Regions from separate parts of the Anoxybacillus sp. TBDG-1 genome, predicted to be linked through region 1. Evidence: riboswitches for the same ligand, from Rfam matches in the RefSeq annotation. Region 1 holds a riboswitch; each other region holds the start of a gene.
The links. Region 1 has a riboswitch for S-adenosylmethionine ahead of mtnK (S-methyl-5-thioribose kinase). Riboswitches for the same ligand answer to the same signal wherever they lie in the genome.

Region 2: linked by a shared signal. The riboswitch ahead of ACYQY7_RS08695 (methionine ABC transporter ATP-binding protein) and the one ahead of mtnK (S-methyl-5-thioribose kinase) in region 1 are both predicted to bind S-adenosylmethionine.
Region 3: linked by a shared signal. The riboswitch ahead of metK (methionine adenosyltransferase) and the one ahead of mtnK (S-methyl-5-thioribose kinase) in region 1 are both predicted to bind S-adenosylmethionine.
Region 4: linked by a shared signal. The riboswitch ahead of ACYQY7_RS03745 (methionine biosynthesis PLP-dependent protein) and the one ahead of mtnK (S-methyl-5-thioribose kinase) in region 1 are both predicted to bind S-adenosylmethionine.

What each region holds. Positions count from the first base shown of each region.
Region 1 is NZ_JBTZSY010000017.1:19,633-24,677, forward strand. It holds gene ACYQY7_RS06985 (methyl-accepting chemotaxis protein) at 1-1,172, shown strand, start outside; gene mtnA (S-methyl-5-thioribose-1-phosphate isomerase) at 1,217-2,248, opposite strand; gene mtnK (S-methyl-5-thioribose kinase) at 2,259-3,428, opposite strand; SAM riboswitch class I at 3,498-3,597, opposite strand; gene ACYQY7_RS07000 (carbon-nitrogen family hydrolase) at 3,685-4,479, opposite strand; gene ACYQY7_RS07005 (aminotransferase class I/II-fold pyridoxal phosphate-dependent enzyme) at 4,580-5,045, shown strand, end outside.
Region 2 is NZ_JBTZSY010000024.1:19,549-24,593, reverse strand. It holds gene ACYQY7_RS08700 (methionine ABC transporter permease) at 18-686, opposite strand; gene ACYQY7_RS08695 (methionine ABC transporter ATP-binding protein) at 676-1,704, opposite strand; SAM riboswitch class I at 1,776-1,881, opposite strand; gene ACYQY7_RS08690 (O-acetylhomoserine aminocarboxypropyltransferase/cysteine synthase family protein) at 2,338-3,630, opposite strand; gene ACYQY7_RS08685 (sterol-binding protein) at 3,695-3,994, opposite strand; gene ACYQY7_RS08680 (thioredoxin family protein) at 4,124-4,426, opposite strand; gene ACYQY7_RS08675 (toprim domain-containing protein) at 4,404-4,751, opposite strand; gene ACYQY7_RS08670 (YusG family protein) at 4,849-5,045, opposite strand, start outside.
Region 3 is NZ_JBTZSY010000010.1:10,241-15,285, reverse strand. It holds gene asnB (asparagine synthase (glutamine-hydrolyzing)) at 1-1,340, opposite strand, end outside; gene metK (methionine adenosyltransferase) at 1,403-2,608, opposite strand; SAM riboswitch class I at 2,729-2,837, opposite strand; gene pckA (phosphoenolpyruvate carboxykinase (ATP)) at 3,011-4,597, shown strand; gene ACYQY7_RS04655 (N-acetylmuramoyl-L-alanine amidase) at 4,718-5,045, shown strand, end outside.
Region 4 is NZ_JBTZSY010000007.1:48,089-53,133, forward strand. It holds gene metC (cystathionine beta-lyase) at 1-205, opposite strand, end outside; gene ACYQY7_RS03745 (methionine biosynthesis PLP-dependent protein) at 209-1,312, opposite strand; SAM riboswitch class I at 1,384-1,491, opposite strand; gene ACYQY7_RS03750 (DODA-type extradiol aromatic ring-opening family dioxygenase) at 1,695-2,453, shown strand; partial or broken gene mscL (large conductance mechanosensitive channel protein MscL) at 2,467-2,676, shown strand; partial or broken gene ACYQY7_RS03760 (cupin domain-containing protein) at 2,933-3,142, opposite strand; gene ACYQY7_RS03765 (RNA-binding domain-containing protein) at 3,509-5,045, opposite strand, start outside.

The DNA of each region.
Region 1 (5,045 bases):
TGTTTATTAAAGATTTGCTTCAAGCGCTTGATCAACAAAATAGCGATGTGCAAATGGTAACCGCCGCAACAGAAGAAATGACGACAGCCGTATCGGAAGTAGCCCATGCGGCGACAGTGATCGCTGAAAAAACGACGACATCGGTTGAACGGGCAGAAAAAGGGCAACAAATGATGACGGAAGCGTTCGGAGAAATTATTGAAACGTCTGAACAATTTACGAATATGGTTGACCGTTTTGAACATTTACAACAACATTTAAGCGCGATTGAAAAAGTGATGCAGCTCGTTAACGGGATTGCAGATCAAACGAATTTGTTAGCGTTAAATGCATCGATTGAAGCAGCACGTGCTGGGGAATACGGAAAAGGGTTTTCGGTCGTCGCAGAAGAAATTCGCAAACTCGCTGACCATACGGTACAATCGCTCGGTGAAGTGCAGCGAAACGTCGGAGAATTGCGCGCCATTTCCTCCGAAGTATCATCAGCCATTTATTCCACGTCATCAACGATTCGCCAAGCGGTCCATCAAGCACAAGAAGCGATGCCGCTTTTACAAGAAATTGTATCTGCTATGGGAGACATTCAAGATAGCACAAATACGAACGCCGCGATTGCTGAAGAGCAAGCCGCTGCCGTCGATGAAATCGCAAGCCGTATGTCATCCATTGCTTCATTGACGGAATACGTGCGCGAGCTTGGTGAAAAAACAGGAAAGACAGTTCATGCATTAAGTCAAGCGATCGACCGTTTCCGTTTAAATATGGTAAATGAAAATAGCGTGAAACTATCTGCGAAAGCGCTATTGCATTTAGCAAAAACAGACCATTTATTATGGAAATGGCGCATTTACAATATGATTGTTGGCTACGAGAACGTTCGCCCGGAAGATGTCGCCTCTCACCATCAATGCCGATTAGGAAAATGGTACTTTGATGAACAAACGAAAAAACAACTGCAAGGCACGCCAGCGTACGAAAAGTTAAACGCCCCGCACGAGAAAGTGCACGCAGCGGCGAAAAAAGCGGCGGAAGCGTACGCCAAAGGGGATATAAAAGGTGCCGAAGCGCAACTGATCGAACTTGAGCAAGCATCTGCAGAAGTGATTCGTTTTATTGACGAATTAATTGAAAAAATAGAAAAAGAACGAACGTTTGAAACCCACCTCGCATAAGGTGGGTTATTTTTTGACCATATGGGACAACGCAAGTGCGAAAATTAAAATTGCTTCTCAAATAATGTCGGCAGTTTCGTTTCGTAGTCGCCAAAGATGATGCCTTTTTCGGTAATGATGCCGGTAATGAGTTCATGCGGTGTGACATCAAATGCCGGATTGTAGACGTTCACATCTGGCGCGATGCGCACGCCAGCGATATGTGTGACTTCTTCTTTCGGTCGCTCTTCAATCGGAATGTCGTCGCCTGTTTTCGTCTGTAAGTCGATCGTCGATAGCGGAGCGGCGACGTAAAACGGAATGTTGAACGCTTTCGCTAAAATGGCTAAGCCGAACGTGCCGATTTTGTTTGCTGTATCGCCGTTGGCGGCAATGCGATCCGCCCCGACGATGACAGCGGAAATGTGCTTTGCTTTCATTGTTTGTGCCGCCATGTTATCTGTAATGAGCGTCACATCAACACCAGCTTCGGATAGTTCCCATGCGGTTAGTCTTGCTCCTTGTAACACCGGTCGTGTTTCGCAAGCGTACGCATGAAGCGACATGCCTTTTTCTTTCGCTAAATGAAACGGCGCAAGCGCGGTGCCGTAACGGGCTGTGGCAATCGCCCCAGCATTGCAAATCGTCATGATACAGTCGCCGTCTTGAAACAAGGAAAGGGCATGTTCGCCGATGCGACGGCATACGTCTTCATCTTCGATTTGTATGCAAATCGCTTCATGAATAAGCGTCGTTTTCGCTTCGTTGACGGATTTTGCTTGCGCGACGCTTTTCATAAGCCGATCAAGCGCCCAAAATAAATTGACGGCGGTCGGACGCGAGCTCGCTAAATATTCACGGTCGCGTTTTAGTTCGGTATGAAATGTCGCTAAGTCATCGGTTTCATATGATTTCGCCGCAAGTGCTAAACCGTAGGCGGCAGTCATGCCGATTGCTGGTGCCCCGCGCACTTTTAACGTCACGATCGCGTCCCATACGTCTTTTATGTTTTTTAATTCTAAATATTCAGTCTTATGAGGCAACGCTTGTTGGTTTAAAATCGTAATATGTGTATCGTGCCATTGTACCGATTTCATTTTGTTCCTCCTAGCTGTTGACATGCACCGTTTGTTGTACAAGATGTTTCAAGTCTTTCATCGTCAATGTGTTTCGCTGCACGATGAGCTCACGACCGAGACGAAGGGCATGGCGTTTTGCGTGGAGTCGGTGTTCAAGCGGCAATTCATCAAGATCCGCCACATGCGCCAACCCGATCGTCCGGCGAATGACTTCACAGCCCGCAAAGCCGATCGCCTCAACGAGCGCATCGCTTATGATGTCATCAAGCACGCCACATGTGTGCGCATACGGTTCGTTGCTTTCGCGCCAAAGCTCAGCAAACGTGCGGGTAAACACGTCCCATGTGTTTTCAATATGAGCAAAAAGCGGTTTGCGGTCACGTTCATAACGAGAAAGGGCGTTTAATAGTAAATTAGCAAAAAATTGCCCTAAATCGAAGCCGATCGGACCGTAAAACGCAAATTCCGGATCGATCACTTTCGTTTCCTCGTCGCTTGCGAAAATGCTTCCCGTATGTAAATCGCCATGAAGCAACACATCTGCCTTTGTTAAAAAAAGCCGTTTTAATTTCGCTGTTTCGCGTTTTAATACGTCATCCTGCCAAAGTTGTTCGACATCCGCACGAAGCTCTGTTTCAAAGTTGTTCGTGTCGTGGTCAAAAAACGGATCAGTAAAGACGAGATCTTCTGTAATTTTACATAGCTCTGGATTTGTAAACTGTTGTACGAGCTTCTTTTTTTGTTGTTGATTCATGCCAAAGTCCGACGTGTAAAACGCCGTTTTGGCGACAAATTCGCCAATATGTTCCGATAAACGCGGGAACGTTTTTCCCTCGATCAGCCCGCGGCGTGCAATTTGTAAATGCGATAAATCTTCCATCACCGTAATAGCTAATGTCTCATCGGAATAGTACACTTTCGGAACATAGTGAGGGACGTAGCTCGCGAACGTGCGCAACGCTTGGCTTTCAATTGTTGCCCGTTTTAATGTCAGCGGCCAGCTTTCGCCAACGACTTTTGCATACGGCAACGCTTGTTTAATGATGATGCTGTCGTTTGTTCGTTCGTTGACGATGCGAAAGACGAGATTTAAGTTCCCATCACCAATTTCTTCGCTAGAAAGAAGCGCATCTTCCCCAAATAGCCCTAAACGAACAGCAAGAGCAATCGCTTTTTGTTCTGTCAATGGTTCGTACATACACATGCCTCCTCCCAAAATAAAAAACCTCTTTCGCTGAACGAAAGAGGTTTGAAGTTTGCTTCGCACCTCTTATCTCTCAGCCTACTGCTGCAAGAATTAGCACCGTGCGTCATCGCCGGTTGCCGGGCTTCATCGGGCTCGTCCCTCCACCTGCTCTTGATAAGAGTGTTTATCGTTATTTGAATGTTCTAAACAGTGAAAACGTTTCGTGAATTCGCTTGATTCGAATCATACATCGCTTTATGCTCGTTTGTCAATCCTTTTTTTCAAAAATTTTATACACATCTGGGCGACGATCGGAAAAAATCGGGATGTGCCCGCGCGCATGTTGCACTTCGTTTATGTCAATATTCGCCGCAATGATCCCTTTTTGTTCGTCCCCTTCAACAAGCACGTTTCCCCACGGATCAATGATCAGCGAATGTCCAGCAAACACGTTGTTCGGGTCTTTTCCCGAGCGGTTGCAAGCGACGACGTAACATTGATTTTCGATCGCCCGCGCCGTTAATAGCGTACGCCAATGATGAAGGCGAGAAAGCGGCCATTCCGCAACGACAAATAATACTTCTGCACCATGCAGCGCATGCGCGCGAATCCATTCTGGAAAACGAATGTCGTAACAAATGACGCCGGCGCACGTCGTTTCATCGAGCGAAAATAGCCCCATCGTTTCTCCAGCTTGCAAATACAAATGCTCATCCATCAATTGGAACAAATGAAGTTTACTATATTCGCCAACGACGTCGCCGTTTCGGTTGACGACATACATCGTATTTGTCATTCGTTCGTTCGTTTTTTTCGCGACCGATCCGCCGACGATATGTACATCGTACGTGCGGGCAAGTTCGGAAAGAAACGCTTTTGTTTCTTCCCCGTTTTCATCGGCAATACGAGCAAGCCTCGTTAAATCATAGCCTGTCGTCCATAGTTCAGGCAAAACGACGACGTCAACGTCACGAGCGATTTGTTCGATGTAGCGCAAGGCGGTTTGTTTATTTTTTTCGGGTGTTCCAAACGCAATGTCCATTTGTATGCAAGCGATGTTCATATCATTCACCTCAACAAAAAATTTTCTTTACATTTTGATTTTTACGATATATGATACTTGACTAGAATTTCAACCTTTTTGTGAAGTAGGTGTGAAAAAAATGAATATATTTCCACAATCAAACGTGTTACAACAACTACCGAAGCAATTTTTCGCCTCGCTCGTGCAAAACGTACAGGCGGTCATCGCTGAAGGGCGCGATGTCATTAATCTCGGACAAGGAAATCCCGATCAGCCGACGCCTGCACATATTGTGCGCGCGATGCAACAGGCGGTGGCAAAGCCGATGTATCATAAATATTCGCCGTTTCGCGGCTATTCGTTTTTAAAAGAGGCGGTCGCTACGTTTTACGAACGCGAATACGGGGTGACGATTGATCCAGAAAAAGAAGTCGCCATTTTATTTGGCGGAAAAGCAGGGCTTGTCGAAATGCCGCTTTGTTTATTAAACCCGGGCGATGTCGTACTCGTTCCCGATCCCGGTTATCCAGACTATTGGTCGGGGGTCGTGCTTGCGCGGGCGCGCATGGAAATGATGCCGTTGCGGGCGGAAAACAGCTTTTTGC
Region 2 (5,045 bases), on a different contig from region 1:
CTGTTTCTTCCTCCTTTTTATCGTTTATCTATTTTAGAAGTGACAAAGTCACCAATAAACTGAATAATGAAGACAATGACTAAAATGAGCACTGTTGCAACGAACGTGACGTCGTTATTGTTGCGTTGAAATCCTTCTAAATACGCTAAGTTTCCAAGCCCCCCAGCCCCAACAACTCCTGCCATCGCTGTGTAACCAACGAGCGCGATCGCAGTTACCGTAATCCCGGATACAAGGGCAGGGAGCGCTTCTGGAAGAAGTACTTTCCAAATAATTGTTGTTGTCGTCGCTCCCATCGCTTTTGCCGCTTCAATGACACCTTTATCAATTTCACGAAGCGCAATTTCAACCATGCGTGCATAAAACGGCGCGGCACCAATAATTAGTGCAGGCAACGCGGCATTTGCCCCAAGAATTGTACCGACAACAAGCTTTGTAAACGGGATGAGCAAAATAATTAAAATAATGAACGGGATGGAGCGGAAAATGTTGACGAACGATGCAATCACACCGTTAACCAAACGATTTTCCCATATATTTCCCTTAGACGTTAAAAACAGCAACAATCCGAGCAAAATACCGAGCACAAACGTCGCTGCTACGGAGATACCCGTCATATACAACGTTTCCATCGTTGCCGCCCATATTTTATCCCAAACGATGTTCGGAAATAGTTCATTGGACATTCGCCAACACCTCCACTTCAACTTCTTGCTGGCGAATAAAAGCGAGCGCTTGCTCAATTTCTTCATTCGCACCGTCTAAATGAATGAACAACACCCCATATGAACCATGATGCGTCTGCGAAATTTTCCCTTGTAAAATATTCACGTTTAAATCAAATTGGCGAATGAGTTGCGTGATGAGCGGTTGCTCAGTCGCTTCGCCGACAAACGTAAGCTGAACGACTTTTCCATTCGGATAACGTTCAAGAAGATGCAACATCGCCTCTTTCGTCTCCTCCGGCTCCGTCACTTGTTGGACGAATCGTTTCGTAATCGGTTGTTCTGGCTTACGGAACACGTGAAGCACTTCGCCCATTTCGACAATTTTTCCGTTTTCCATTACCGCTACACGATCACAAATTTTACGAATAACGTGCATTTCGTGTGTAATTAATACAATCGTTAAACCGAGACGTTTGTTAATGTCAACAAGCAAATCTAAAATTGAATCGGTCGTTTGTGGATCAAGCGCCGACGTTGCTTCGTCACATAATAACACTTTCGGGTTGTTCGCTAATGCGCGCGCAATGCCGACACGCTGCTTTTGTCCTCCGCTCAGTTGTGACGGATACGCATGTTCTCTTCCTTGCAAACCAACGAGTTGAATGAGCTCATCGACACGCTTCATCCGTTCCTCTTTCGGCACACCCGCAATTTCTAACGGGAAAGCAATATTTTCACGCACTGTTCGCGACCAAAGTAAATTAAAATGTTGGAAAATCATCCCGATTTGCTGACGCGCTTGTCGTAATTGTTTCCCACTAATTTTCCCCATATCTTTCCCATCAACAATCACTTCACCGCTCGTCGGCTTTTCTAATCCATTTAATAGCCGAATGAGCGAACTTTTTCCTGCTCCACTATAACCGATGATGCCGAAAATTTCCCCTTGTTCGATATGCAAGTTTACACGATCAACCGCCGTCACATGCCCACTTGCTGCTTTGTATACTTTCGTTACGTTTGATAAAGTAATCATGCTGTCACCTTCCTTCCATGAAAAAAGCCTTTCTGCTCAAGAGAACAGAAAGGCGTCATCATCCATTCTGTCTCTTATCTCTCAAAGCAAACGCTTTGTGTGAATTGGCACCATTTCAGCAGCGCTGACGGTTGCCGGGTTTCATCGGGCACATCCCTCCACCTCTCTTGATAAGAGCGCGTTCAAACACTTTATTCAGTTAACGTTTTAATACACTTAAGAAACTTTTTAAACTACGAATGTGAGTATATCATCGAAAGAAGGACAGTGTCAATAACATTTTTTTAACTATTTTAGCCACACAATGAGATGAACCGAATATATAACATAGTCAATCATTACTTTTCGGATGTCAAGCGACGAACAATAAACTGTTTTGTTTTACGGAAATGTTTACGGAAATGCAAGGGGCTCATCCAAGATGTACTCACGCCTCTAGATCAGCCCCCACAGTTTAAAAAATGAAGTTAAACGCTTTACGAATTATATAATGAACACTTTAATTATATTCTTCTTCTATTTTCGAAAAATTAGAGGTTTTGTCACGAACAGGAGCGGTCGCTCAAACGCTACGATTGCAACTCATAATAATGAAAGGTGCTAGTCGGAATATATAACTAGCACCTTTCATGCCTACACTTGCGAATATACGGAACGGACACCTGTCGCCGCTTCAATCGCTTGTTCTAAGTCTTCGATTAAATCCTCTACATTTTCAATACCAATAGATAAACGAATCATATCTTCTGTTACACCAGATGCTTGTAAATCTTCCATGCTTAGTTGTTGATGCGTCGTGCTTGCTGGATGAATAATTAAACTTTTCGCATCTCCAACGTTTGCCACATGCGACCAAAGCTTCACATTGTTAATAAGTGCAGCTCCTGCTTCCCTTCCTCCTTGAATGCCAAAAACGACGACTGCTCCCGCCCCTTTTGGCATATATTTTTTCGCTAGCTCTTTTGCTGGGTGATTGTCATGTTCAGGGTACAACACCCAATTGACTGCTGGATGTTTGTCTAAATACTCAACAATTTTTCTCGTGTTTGCAATATGTTCTTTCATGCGTACGTGTAACGTTTCAATCCCTAAATTAAACTGAAATGCGTTGAACGGGCTAATCGCTGGTCCTAAATCACGTAACAACTGCACACGTGCTTTCACAATATACGCTGCCGCTCCGATGTCTGCATAGATGAGGTTATGATAGCTCGGATCTGGTGTCGTAAACGATGAAAACTTTGGCGAATTCCAATCAAAATTTCCACCATCGACAATGATGCCTCCTAGCGTCGTCCCGTTGCCAAGCAACCATTTCGTCGCAGAATGAACGACAATGTCTGCTCCATGTTCAATCGGACGGCAAAGATAAGGCGTCGCAAACGTATTATCAATAATGAGCGGAATGCCTGCTTCGTGAGCAACCTCCGCAACCGCCTCAATATCTAACACGTGCAAGCTCGGATTGCCGATCGTTTCCGCAAAAATAGCTTTCGTTTTCGGTGTAATCGCAGCGCGGAAATTTTCTGGGTCAGCTGGATCGACAAAATGAGTTGTAATGCCGTATTTCGGTAACGTATTTGCAAACAAATTGTACGTCCCTCCATACAGCGTAGAAGCAGAAACGATGTCATCTCCTGCTTGAGTGACGTTTAAAATGGCCATCGTAATCGCCGCCATGCCGCTCGCTACCGCTAAAGCTCCTACACCGCCTTCGAGCTTAGCCACTCGTTCTTCAAATACAGTAACCGTCGGATTGTGAATGCGTGTATAAATGTACCCCGCTTCTTTTAATGCAAATAAATTGGCCGCATGCTCTGTGCTATCAAACAAATACGCATTTGACTGATAAATCGGTACCGCACGCGCTTTCGTTACCGGATCGGTTTGTAGTCCCCCGTGCACAGCAATCGTCTCAAATTTCATCGTTTCTCCCCCTGATCGAATAATTGTTGAATATTTTGAATTTTAACACGATAAAAATAGCTCGTCAATGAACAAGATCGTACGGTTTCGCAAGAAAAAAGATCGATTCTAACAATAAAATGTGACGAAACGATGCTGTGACGGATAATTCATTTAACCGAAGCTGTTGTTGGAGTTTTAACGAACCTTTTAATAATGACATGATCGCTTGTGCTGAACCACGAATCGTAATCATTCGCTCCGAATTTACTTCTTCAACACGACGAATACCTTCTTTTGATACGCACAATAATACTTGCCTGCCTTCCCATTGCAATTGAATATATAAACAGTCACTCGGCAAAATCGGTGTTAACATGTTCATTCGACCGCCCCCATCCCATATTTTTCATATTCCATTGTTTCCATATGAAGACGAGTAGTTCCTGCTATAAACGATCGACAAATGTCTTCTTTCCTCGTCAATTTCCCAAGAAATATGTCGAAAGCTGGCTTATTCAGCCAGCTTTCGCAACGTTTCATATAAGTATGGAACCGAATGAAAAGCATATATTTTTTGGACAAGTTGGTCATGTTGAAAAATAAGTAAGCAAGGAACGCTTTCAATGCACCACTCAACCGCTTTGTCCGGCACATAGTTTAAATCTTGACGCTCAAATGTAACGGTTGGCAATAACTGTTCAAGTACATCAACCATTCGACTTGCCACTTGACACGTGCCACATAATGGTGCATACATATAGACAACTTTCACGACAATCTCACACAACTTTCTATAAATATTGTGCGTGTACATCGATGTTTGCACTCAATAATACAACCGCAATGTGATGCTTCGGAGCAGCTGCCACTTCACGATACATTTTATCAATATATAAATGCTCAGCTTGCGGAAACTCACGGCGAAGTTGACGACGCAACTTTTCCCCTGCTTCATCGGAATCAACTAAAATGTACACATCTTTATCGTACAAAGCATCGATTAATTCATCAAGTTTGGCGGTGCCGAGCGTTCCGTTTGTGCATATAATTTCAACAGGCTCACTAATGATGCTTTCGATTTTTCGTTTATCTGAGCGCCCTTCCACAATAATTACTTTTTCTACCCCAACAATCGCCATCGTCATCACCTTGCACATTCATTTATGTATATTATATTCGTTTTCGTTCGCTTTTTCTCCTTTTATGAAATCGAAAAGGACAGCGATGTCGCTGCCCTTAACACCAACCACCTTCTGTATCACAATCGACGTATTTTGCATCTGGATTTTCAGTAACTGTCACGCTTTTCAATATGCGCCCATTTTGCTGTTCATATCCACGTTTCAACTTAAACTCATTCGTTTCTTGAACAAATTCCCCAATACATTCATTGTCATAAAATAGTTGAAAGCTACCATGTTCATTCAATTTAC
Region 3 (5,045 bases), on a different contig from region 1:
TATTTCCAATCGCTCTTATATTCTTTTAATATGAGAGCTTTTTCTTTTTCCTCAAACATTTTCGCATTACCAATATATCGATCACGCAACGGTGTCGTACCGCGTTCGATAAAACTTTTTCCTTTCACTCCTTCAGGGAGAAGACGAGCAAGCATGCGCAATACGTGCTTCATTGGCTGAGGGAGATGGTTAAATAGTCGTAACGAATGTGGTTCACGGTAAATATTGTAACCCCCAAATAATTCATCTGCCCCTTCACCCGATAAAACGACCGTCACACGCTTTCTCGCTTCACGGGCGACAAAATAAAGCGGAACAGCGGCAGGATCAGCAAGCGGATCGTCCATATGCCACATGATACGCGGAAGTTCTTGTACGTATTCTTCTGGAGAAATAATATAGCTGTAATGTCGAACGTGTAATTGATCAGCAGTTTCTTTCGCCACATCTATTTCACTAAACCCTTCTCGAGCAAATCCAACCGAAAACGTCTCGAGCTTGGGATGGAATTGTTTAGCTATCGCAACAACAAGGGATGAATCAATTCCACCGGATAAAAAAGAACCAACAGGCACATCGCTACGCATATGCACTTCAACCGATTTAAATAGCACATCTCGAATATCACTAATCCACTTTTCTTCTGATTGATTGATCGGCGTAAATGTTGGGGTAAAATAACGAACAAACGTCGGTTGTTCACCAATTTTTTTCACGATATAATGCCCCGGCTGTAATTTACAAATATTTGTTGTCATCGTGAACGGCTCTGGTACATATTGAAACGTCAAATAATGATGGAGCGCTTCTTTGTTAATGTCTCCATCGATTGCTAATAAGAGGCTTTTCTTTTCCGAAGCAACGAGAAAACGACCATCTTCAATCGCATAAAAAAACGGCTTAATACCAAACGGATCGCGTGCAGCAAATACTATTTTTTCTTCTTTATCCCAAATGACGAAAGCAAACATGCCGCGCAATTGTTGAACACAAAGCTCTTTTGTTTCAGCATATAAAGCTAAAATAACTTCTGTGTCTGAATGTGTCGCAAATTGGTATCCTTTTTGCTCAAGCTGCTCGCGCAATTCAATATAGTTGTAAATTTCTCCATTAAAAATAATCCAATATCGATCATTTTCATAGGAAAGGGGCTGATGACCTGCCTCTAAATCAATAATGCTCAAACGGCGAAAAGCAAAATGCACATGCTCATCGAAAAAATATCCTTCGTCATCTGGTCCACGATGAATAATCGCGTCATTCATTTGACGAAACGTCTGTTTCCATTCATCACATATTTGATTTGGTTGATCATGTATTACCCCAACAAAGCCACACATGTTTTCACCCCGTTTCACTAACAAATAGAGAGAGCTACATGGCGTAACTCTCTCCCCTTTCTTTACTTCGCTAGCTGTAACGCTTGTTGTTTTAACACTTCTGCCTTATCAGTACGCTCCCAAGGAAGATCAATATCTGTACGACCAAAGTGACCGTAAGCAGCTGTTTGTTTGTAAATTGGACGGCGAAGATCAAGCATTTTAATGATTCCTGCTGGGCGAAGGTCAAAGTTGTTGCGCACCACTTCAATTAAAATATCTTCAGATACTTTCCCTGTGCCGAACGTATCAATTGAAATGGATACAGGTTGCGCCACACCGATCGCATACGCTAACTGCACTTCACATTTATCTGCAAGACCTGCTGCGACAATGTTTTTCGCTACGTAACGCGCCGCATATGCTGCCGAACGGTCTACTTTCGTTGGGTCTTTTCCTGAGAACGCCCCGCCGCCGTGACGTGCATAACCACCATACGTGTCAACGATAATTTTCCGTCCTGTTAACCCTGCGTCACCTTGTGGACCACCGATGACGAAACGCCCTGTTGGGTTGATGAAATATTTTGTATTTTCATCGATCAATTCTGCTGGAACAACAGGTTGAATGACATGCTCCTTAATGTTGCGTACAATTTGATCCTGTGTAATTTCTGGATGATGTTGTGTTGAAACAACGATCGTGTCGATACGTACAGGTTTGCCGTTTTCATCGTACTCAACTGTCACTTGCGTTTTTCCGTCTGGACGTAAGTACGGTAAAATGTCTTCTTTACGCACTTCCGCTAAACGACGTGCAAGTTTATGTGCAAGAGAAATTGGTAGCGGCATAAGCTCTTTCGTTTCGTTGCACGCGAAGCCAAACATTAATCCTTGGTCACCTGCACCGATCGCCTCGATTTCTTCATCTGTCATTTGCCCTTCGCGAGCTTCTAACGCTTTGTCAACACCCATGGCGATATCTGGCGACTGTTCATCAATTGATGTCAATACTGCGCACGTATCTGCATCAAAGCCGTATTTTGCACGCGTATAGCCAATTTCACGAATGGTCTCACGAACAATTTTCGGAATATCTACATATGTAGATGTTGTAATTTCTCCACTCACTAAAACAAGCCCTGTTGTTACGCTCGTTTCACACGCAACACGCGCATTTGGATCATTCGCTAAAATCGCATCTAAAATCGCATCGGAAATTTGGTCACAAATTTTATCCGGATGCCCTTCCGTTACAGATTCAGATGTAAACAGACGACGTTTAGGCATTCAAACATTCCTCCTCAGTATAATGAAAAATGATACGGTACTCATCCCTCTTATTATGGTCTATCGTGAAAAAAACCTTTCCCTTAGAGGAAAGGTTTTTGCATTTGTCTGCGCCTTTCACTCTTATCGTTCAAGGGCGTCCCCTTGCCACAGGTTAGCACCTTTTCACGTATGTGACGGTTGCTGGGCTTCATCGGGCCTGTCTCCCTCCACCAACTCGGGATAAGAGTATCCGTTCATCTCAGCATCATATCACATCCATATTAAGCGAGTCAATGTTTTTTCCACTGTAACAGTCTTAAAAATAAATTCAATAAAATACGTTAATTAGTATGGACTATTTATTAAAATGTGTTATACTTTTTACATAAAGATAAATCAAACAAAGGTAGGTTTTGTCCAATGAATTCCATTGAACTGACAAGCAAATTATCGACACTCTTACAAAGGGATGGGGTTTTTCATAACTTATCTGTACCACGACTAGTAGAGAAAGTATTAACTCGGAAAGAAGGCATTCTTACTTTATCAGGAGCGATTTGTGCAACAACAGGAAAATATACAGGTCGCTCCCCGAAGGATAAATATATTGTCGAAGAGCCATCCGTGAAACATAAAATTGATTGGGGAACTGTCAATCAACCAATTTCTGAAGAAGTATTTGATCGTCTTTACAATAAAGTCGTTGATTATTTAATGACAAAAGAAGAAGTGTTTGTATTTAATGGTTTTGCGGGTGCCGATCCAGCTTATCGCTTGCCGATTCAAGTTGTCAACGAATTTGCTTGGCATAATTTATTTGCTCATCAATTGTTCATTCGTCCAACAACGGAAGAATTACAAGCGCATAAGCCACAATTTACAGTCATTTCTGCTCCAACATTTAAAGCGGATCCAGCGGTTGACGGCACGCGTTCAGAAACGTTTATTATCATCTCGTTTGAACGTCGCACTGTGCTCATTGGTGGAACAGAATATGCAGGCGAAATGAAAAAATCGATTTTCTCCGTCATGAACTTCTTATTGCCAGAGCAAGGAATCTTCCCGATGCACTGCTCAGCAAACGTTGGTCAAGAAGGAGATGTCGCGCTCTTTTTCGGCTTATCAGGCACAGGAAAGACGACGCTCTCTGCCGACCCAAACCGTCGCTTAATTGGCGATGATGAGCACGGTTGGTCAAACAACGGTGTCTTTAATATTGAAGGCGGATGTTATGCCAAGTGCATTAACTTATCACGTGAAAAAGAGCCACAAATTTTTGACGCGATTCGCTTCGGCTCTGTATTAGAAAACGTCATGATTGATCCAGACACACGCATACCAAACTATGACGATGCGACGTTAACTGAAAATACGCGCGCAGCATACCCGCTTGAAGCGATGGATAATATCGTTCAGCCAAGCGTTGCTGGTCACCCGCATACGATCGTCTTTTTAACAGCAGATGCGTTCGGTGTATTGCCACCAATTAGCAAACTAACAAAAGAGCAAGCAATGTATCATTTCTTAAGCGGGTATACAAGCAAGTTAGCGGGTACGGAGCGTGGAATTACAGCACCGGAAGCAACGTTCTCTACATGCTTCGGCTCACCGTTTTTACCACTTCCAGCAACACGATATGCAGACATGCTCGGACAAAAAATCGATGCTCACGACGTTCAAGTCTTTTTAGTGAACACCGGTTGGACTGGTGGTGGATACGGCGTTGGTGAACGAATGAAGCTGTCGTATACGCGCGCGATGGTGAAAGCAGCATTAGAAGGAGAGTTAAATAACGTAGAAACCGTTCAAGATCCTATTTTTGGATTACACATTCCGCTTCACGTCCCAGGTGTCCCTGATGAAGTGCTACAACCAAAAAGCACATGGGCGGATCAAGAAGCTTACGAACAAAAAGCAAAAGAACTTGCGGCGAAGTTCCGCGAAAACTTTAAAAAATTTAAAAACGTTGATCCACGCATTGAACAGTTCGGTGGACCAATTGGATAAACGAGAAAAGAAGCTGCCTGCTTATTCGGCAGCTTTTTTCATTTTTAATGACTTCGTACAAACCATTTTTACTATGAAACATATAGTAGTATATAGAAATGAACAAAAGGAGGCTACAAAATGAGGGAACTATTTGCTCTCCCACAATTAAAAGATATACGTCATCTTCTCCCTACTCGTTCTGGACAGTCGTACAAAAAAACAACACTGCAGCAAAAAACACATATTATTATTCATCATAGTTTAACGAAAACAGGCTCGGCATTTGCATTTGCTAATTATCATGTTAGCAAAGGGTGGCCAGGAATCGGATACCATTTCGTCATTGAACAAGACGGAACGATTCATTTTTGCAACGACTTAGAAACAATTAGCTACCATGTCGGCAATCATAACTTATACTGCATTGGCATTTGTTTAACAGGGGATTTTCGCACACAACAACCGA
Region 4 (5,045 bases), on a different contig from region 1:
AACCGCTCACTCCACCTTCTAATTCCGCAATCGTCTCCTCTAACGCCTCGCGCGTCGGATTGCCCGAACGGCTATAATCGTACTTTCCAAACGTATCAAAATCGAACTGATGAAATGTTGACGCATGATGAATCGGGACGCTCACCGCGCCCGTTTGCGCGTCAATCTGCCATTTATTGTGAACGAGTTGCGTTTGCACATCCATCTTTTACACCTCTTTCATGCGTTGAAACGCTTGTGTTAAATCGGCAATTAAATCGTCAACGTGTTCAATGCCGACCGAAAAACGTAACAGTCGATTACACACCCCATTGGCGATGCGAACATCCTCTGGAATATCCATATGCGTTTGCGTCGCTGGATACGTAATAAAACTTTCGACACCGCCTAAACTTTCCGCAAACGTAATAAGCTTTAAGCTTCGTAAAAAAGCATTCACCCACTTTTCATCGCGCACGCGAAACGACAACATTCCCCCTCTTCCCGGATACAATACGTCCGTCACATCTTCATGTTCGACTAAAAATTCATATATCGCCTTTGCGTTTTGTTCGTGCTGGCGCATGCGAAGCGCAAGCGTCTTCATGCCGCGAATTAACAGCCATGAATCAAACGGAGACAACACCGCACCGATGGCGTTATGATACATCGCCAGCTGTTCACACAATTGTTTTCCTTTGGCGACAATGAGCCCGGCAAGCACATCGTTATGTCCACCTAAATATTTCGTCGCGCTATGAACGACGATATCGGCTCCTTTTGTGAGCGGCTTTTGCAGTACAGGGGTGTAAAACGTATTATCGACGATAAGAAGCAGCCCATGTTGTTTCGCAAACGCCGCGACCGCTTCGATGTCCGCTTCTTGCATTAAAGGGTTCGTTGGCGTCTCTAAAAAAATCGCTTTTGTTTTTTCAGTCACATATGCCTTTACCGCATCAACATCGCGAAAATCGACGTATGTAAACGTCATGCCGCATTTGCGCCATCCTTTTTCAAACAAACGATACGTCCCGCCATATAAATCGGCAGAAACGAGAAAATGGTCGCCGCTTTCAAACAACGCAAACACCGTTTGAATCGCTGCCATGCCTGAACTACAAGCGAAACCTTGATCTCCTTCTTCTAGCTGTGCAATCGCTTCTTCGACAATATGCCTTGTCGGGTTGCCGGTTCGAATGTAATCGTACCCTGTCGATTGTCCGATTCCTTCATGACGATACGCCGTTGAAAAATATACTGGCGGATTGACCGTCCCCGTCGCTGTCTCGCTTCGATTGCCAATTTGCGCTAACCGTGTTTCGATATGACTCATTCGCTCTCTTCCTTTCTAAAAAATAAAAGCCTTCAAAGAAGAAGGCTTTTTTGTCCATAGACAATCGCTTCTTCTTATCTTCCGAATTGAACGCCAATTCGCTGGATTTAGCACCTGACCGTTTCCGGCTGGTTGCTGAAGCTTCATCGGGCCAGTCCCTCCGCTTCTCTCGATAAGAACGCAAAACAATATCGAATTTTCTGATTTTTAATTAATGTACATCATTTCCAACAAAATTGCAACTGTTTTTTATTCCCCTTTCAACAACAAACAGCATGCATCCCATCAAAGATATGGCACATATATTTGCACTTCACATGTAAAAATAGACAAATCAAAACGATATATGGTAAAGTGGGGGCAAAAGTGAAGGAGGAATATAATGACTGCTTTATTTCTCGCGCACGGATCACCAATGTTAGCTATTGAAGATAGCGCATATGCATCGTTTTTAACCACTTTCGGTAAACGCATAGATGCAAAAGCAATCGTTGTATTTACTGCACATTGGACGACGCGTCAACCGACCGTTTCATCGATTGACGGAACGTATGAAATGATTTATGATTTTTCCAGTTTCCCACGTGAATTGTATGAAGTAACTTATGCTGCACAAGGTTCAGTCGAATGGGCCAAACGCGTCCAACATCATCTGAGGCACGTCTCCCCCATCGTCAATATCGACGAGAAGCGTGGACTTGACCACGGCTCATGGGTATTGTTAAGCCGACTATTTCCAAAAGCAAACGTTCCAATTGTTCAGGCATCCGTTGTTCCTTCGTGGACACCAAAGCAGCTATTTCAACTTGGTAAAGCGTTACGCCCGTTGCGTGACGAAGGTGTCATGATCATCGGTAGTGGTGGCACAGTGCATAATTTAATGGCGCTTCGTTGGGAAGAACGGACAAAAGTAGATTGTTGGGCTGTCGCCTTTGATGATTGGTTGCTTGCCCAGTCATCTGCCCATAGTGAAGATGTGTTTCACTATGAAGAAAAAGCCCCTTATGCTAAACAAGCCGTCCCGACTCAAGAACATTTAGCACCGTACTGGATTGCTTACGGAGCCGGCAATCGCTCGCCACATGTTTTATTCCGAGAATACGAGTACGGAAACTTAAGCCTTTTAGCTGTATCATTTTAATGGAGGGATTCCGATGTGGAACGAGTTTAAAAAATTCGCTATACGAGGCAACGTCATCGACTTAGCTGTCGGAGTGATTATTAGTGGGGCATTTGGAAAAATTGTTTCTTCCCTCGTCAATGACATTATTATGCCCCTTGTCGGTCTCATTTTAGGGGGAATTGATTTCAGCAAGTTATCTTGGAAAGTCGGAGAAGCAGAAGTGAAATATGGGGCTTTTATATGATTGGGCGTAAAACCCCTATGCCTTTAGGCTAGGGGATGTAAGCCCTAGCCGCAGGAACTGTGGGGATCGCCTACTAAATAACCGAAGGGGACTTCGGTGTTCGTAGGAATCCGCTATGGCTTTAGCCTAGCGGTAGTTCAATGAAACGACAAAAAGAAATGTCGTAAAGAGCTGTCCGAAAAGTCGCATGTCATCCTATCAAGAGCTTATTGGACAATACAAGTAAGAGACTTGAGGCATCGCCCCAAGTCTCTTATCGTTCTGCCGCAAGGGCATCTGCTTTTGTCGGATGCACCGTTCCAGCTGGGTGTTGTGGTGGGGCATAAATCGAGTACAGTTTAAGTGGAACGTTGCCCGTGTTAATCAAGTTATGCCACGTTCCTGCAGGCACGAAAATGGCAGAACCATCGCTGACTCGCCGCTCAAACGTCCATTCATTTTTCCTTTTTCCCATGCGCACCATGCATATAGCTCGGATAGTAATAATACACATTCCCACCTCTTTCAATATCATCAATCGCTATGTTATGCGCCATGGATAAATTCGACAAGGCTGTTGGCTTTCTTCGTTTGGAGAAGGTCAAGTCCGGTAGAGACGTGACAGTTCGCCTCGAACATACTGTACACATAAGCCAGTTGCACTCTTTCGTAAATATTAAAAAGACATCGGTTTAAATCTAACCGATGTCTTTAACTAAATCCTACAACTAACAATAACTATTCCTATAACTAATTAGTTAATGGAAAAACCGCGTAAAATCAATATTCGAGCAATTTTTATAACTAATTTTATTAACTAAACCTATAACTAATTTAAAACTAAGTTTAACTAATTAGTTAATGCCCATTTTGGATAGCGGGCAGAACCTTGATTTACAATAGTTCTATCCTTCTTAGACATTTCTTGAAGCAGGTTTCCGATGTACCTCTTTTTTTGCTTTTCATTGAGAGCATCAGATAGTTTATCTAGCAACAAATCATCAATATCTTTCCTACTTGCCACTTTATACTGACGCAAAAATGAGATAATCAGTTGCTTATAATGCTCTTTATCAAAGGCCCTGTTTTTAATATAGGTAGTTTTATCTCCTGTAATTTCAGCGATTTTAGCGGAAACATATAGGTTTGGATATCTGCCTTCCACTAATTTTAATGCCCTTAATTTTTTTGCTTCTTCTTGTGTGATGCGTTGCTTTTTTTGCACCTTATCTAACGCAATCACTACACTCAAATCGAGATCTGTATGGCTGATAAGCATACGAGTATAGTTATAATCCAATATTTTGCCGTAAATGGTCACTTTTACTTTATTCGGTTCACTTAAATCATAATCCGGCATTGGAAAGAATCTTTTTCGTTGCTCTAAAAACATTTTCTTAATTCCCGAACCAATTGTATCAATCATATTCAGATTGACCATTGCTTCGGCTAAAAAGCGATTTCGATAATATTCTTGAGGTGCATCACGTTCAATCACATTCTCAATCGTTTCAGGAATAAATTCACCAAGATTTGTAAAAATTAATTCCTCTGGTTTTTCAACAACATTAATTCGTCCTTGAAGAGTGTAATCTTGATGAGCAATACAGTTATGCAATGCTTCACGAATGACGTAAGGATCATACTGATTCACTTCAATTGGGAACAAACTTTGGTCCGGCATATAGCGATATTTTAAATTGCGGATTTTTGCAAAAAGTTCATTTGTGTTTAAAATAAATGGCGGTCCAAAATGCTCATAATCCCTCTCAATATTATGTTCGTCTTTCAAAATCCATGTCATTTTTGCAACAGCCGGCGCCAAAAAGTGTTCGGATTCAGGTTTACCAAGCAATATAATGGCTGCTCTCGTAATTTGTCCGTTAATCGTTACCCTTGCTTTATTCAGAAACGTTATATCATCCCATTTATCGACATCTTCGGCTAAACGTGGATTTTTCTTTTTATACTCTTCTCTTGCCTTCTCAATGGCCGTTTTATCTAAGTCATCAATCGTAGCACCGGGACAAATCACGGCCGACCAATCTTCTTTCATACGTTGGTTGCGAATACTTTCGATTTCTTGTATGCTGAGTGGAACCTTCGACTCACCATTTCGGCCAAAATAATGACCTTTCCAAGATGTTGGCATTCCTTTCGGCGCAGCAGGAATTTGAAACATAATCACCCTGCCCTCTGGATAAAAAAGTTCATAAATCTCAACAAACGACAGACCACCGTTTGTATGCCTCGATATCTCATGTTTAAGTTTATCTAAATCGGCTCTATTTTCTCTGTATTGTGTTCCAACAATTTCTTTATTTTTATCTTTTACTCCAAAAATAAGCCACCCATAAGGCTGATTTTTTAAGTTAGCCTCATTGCTT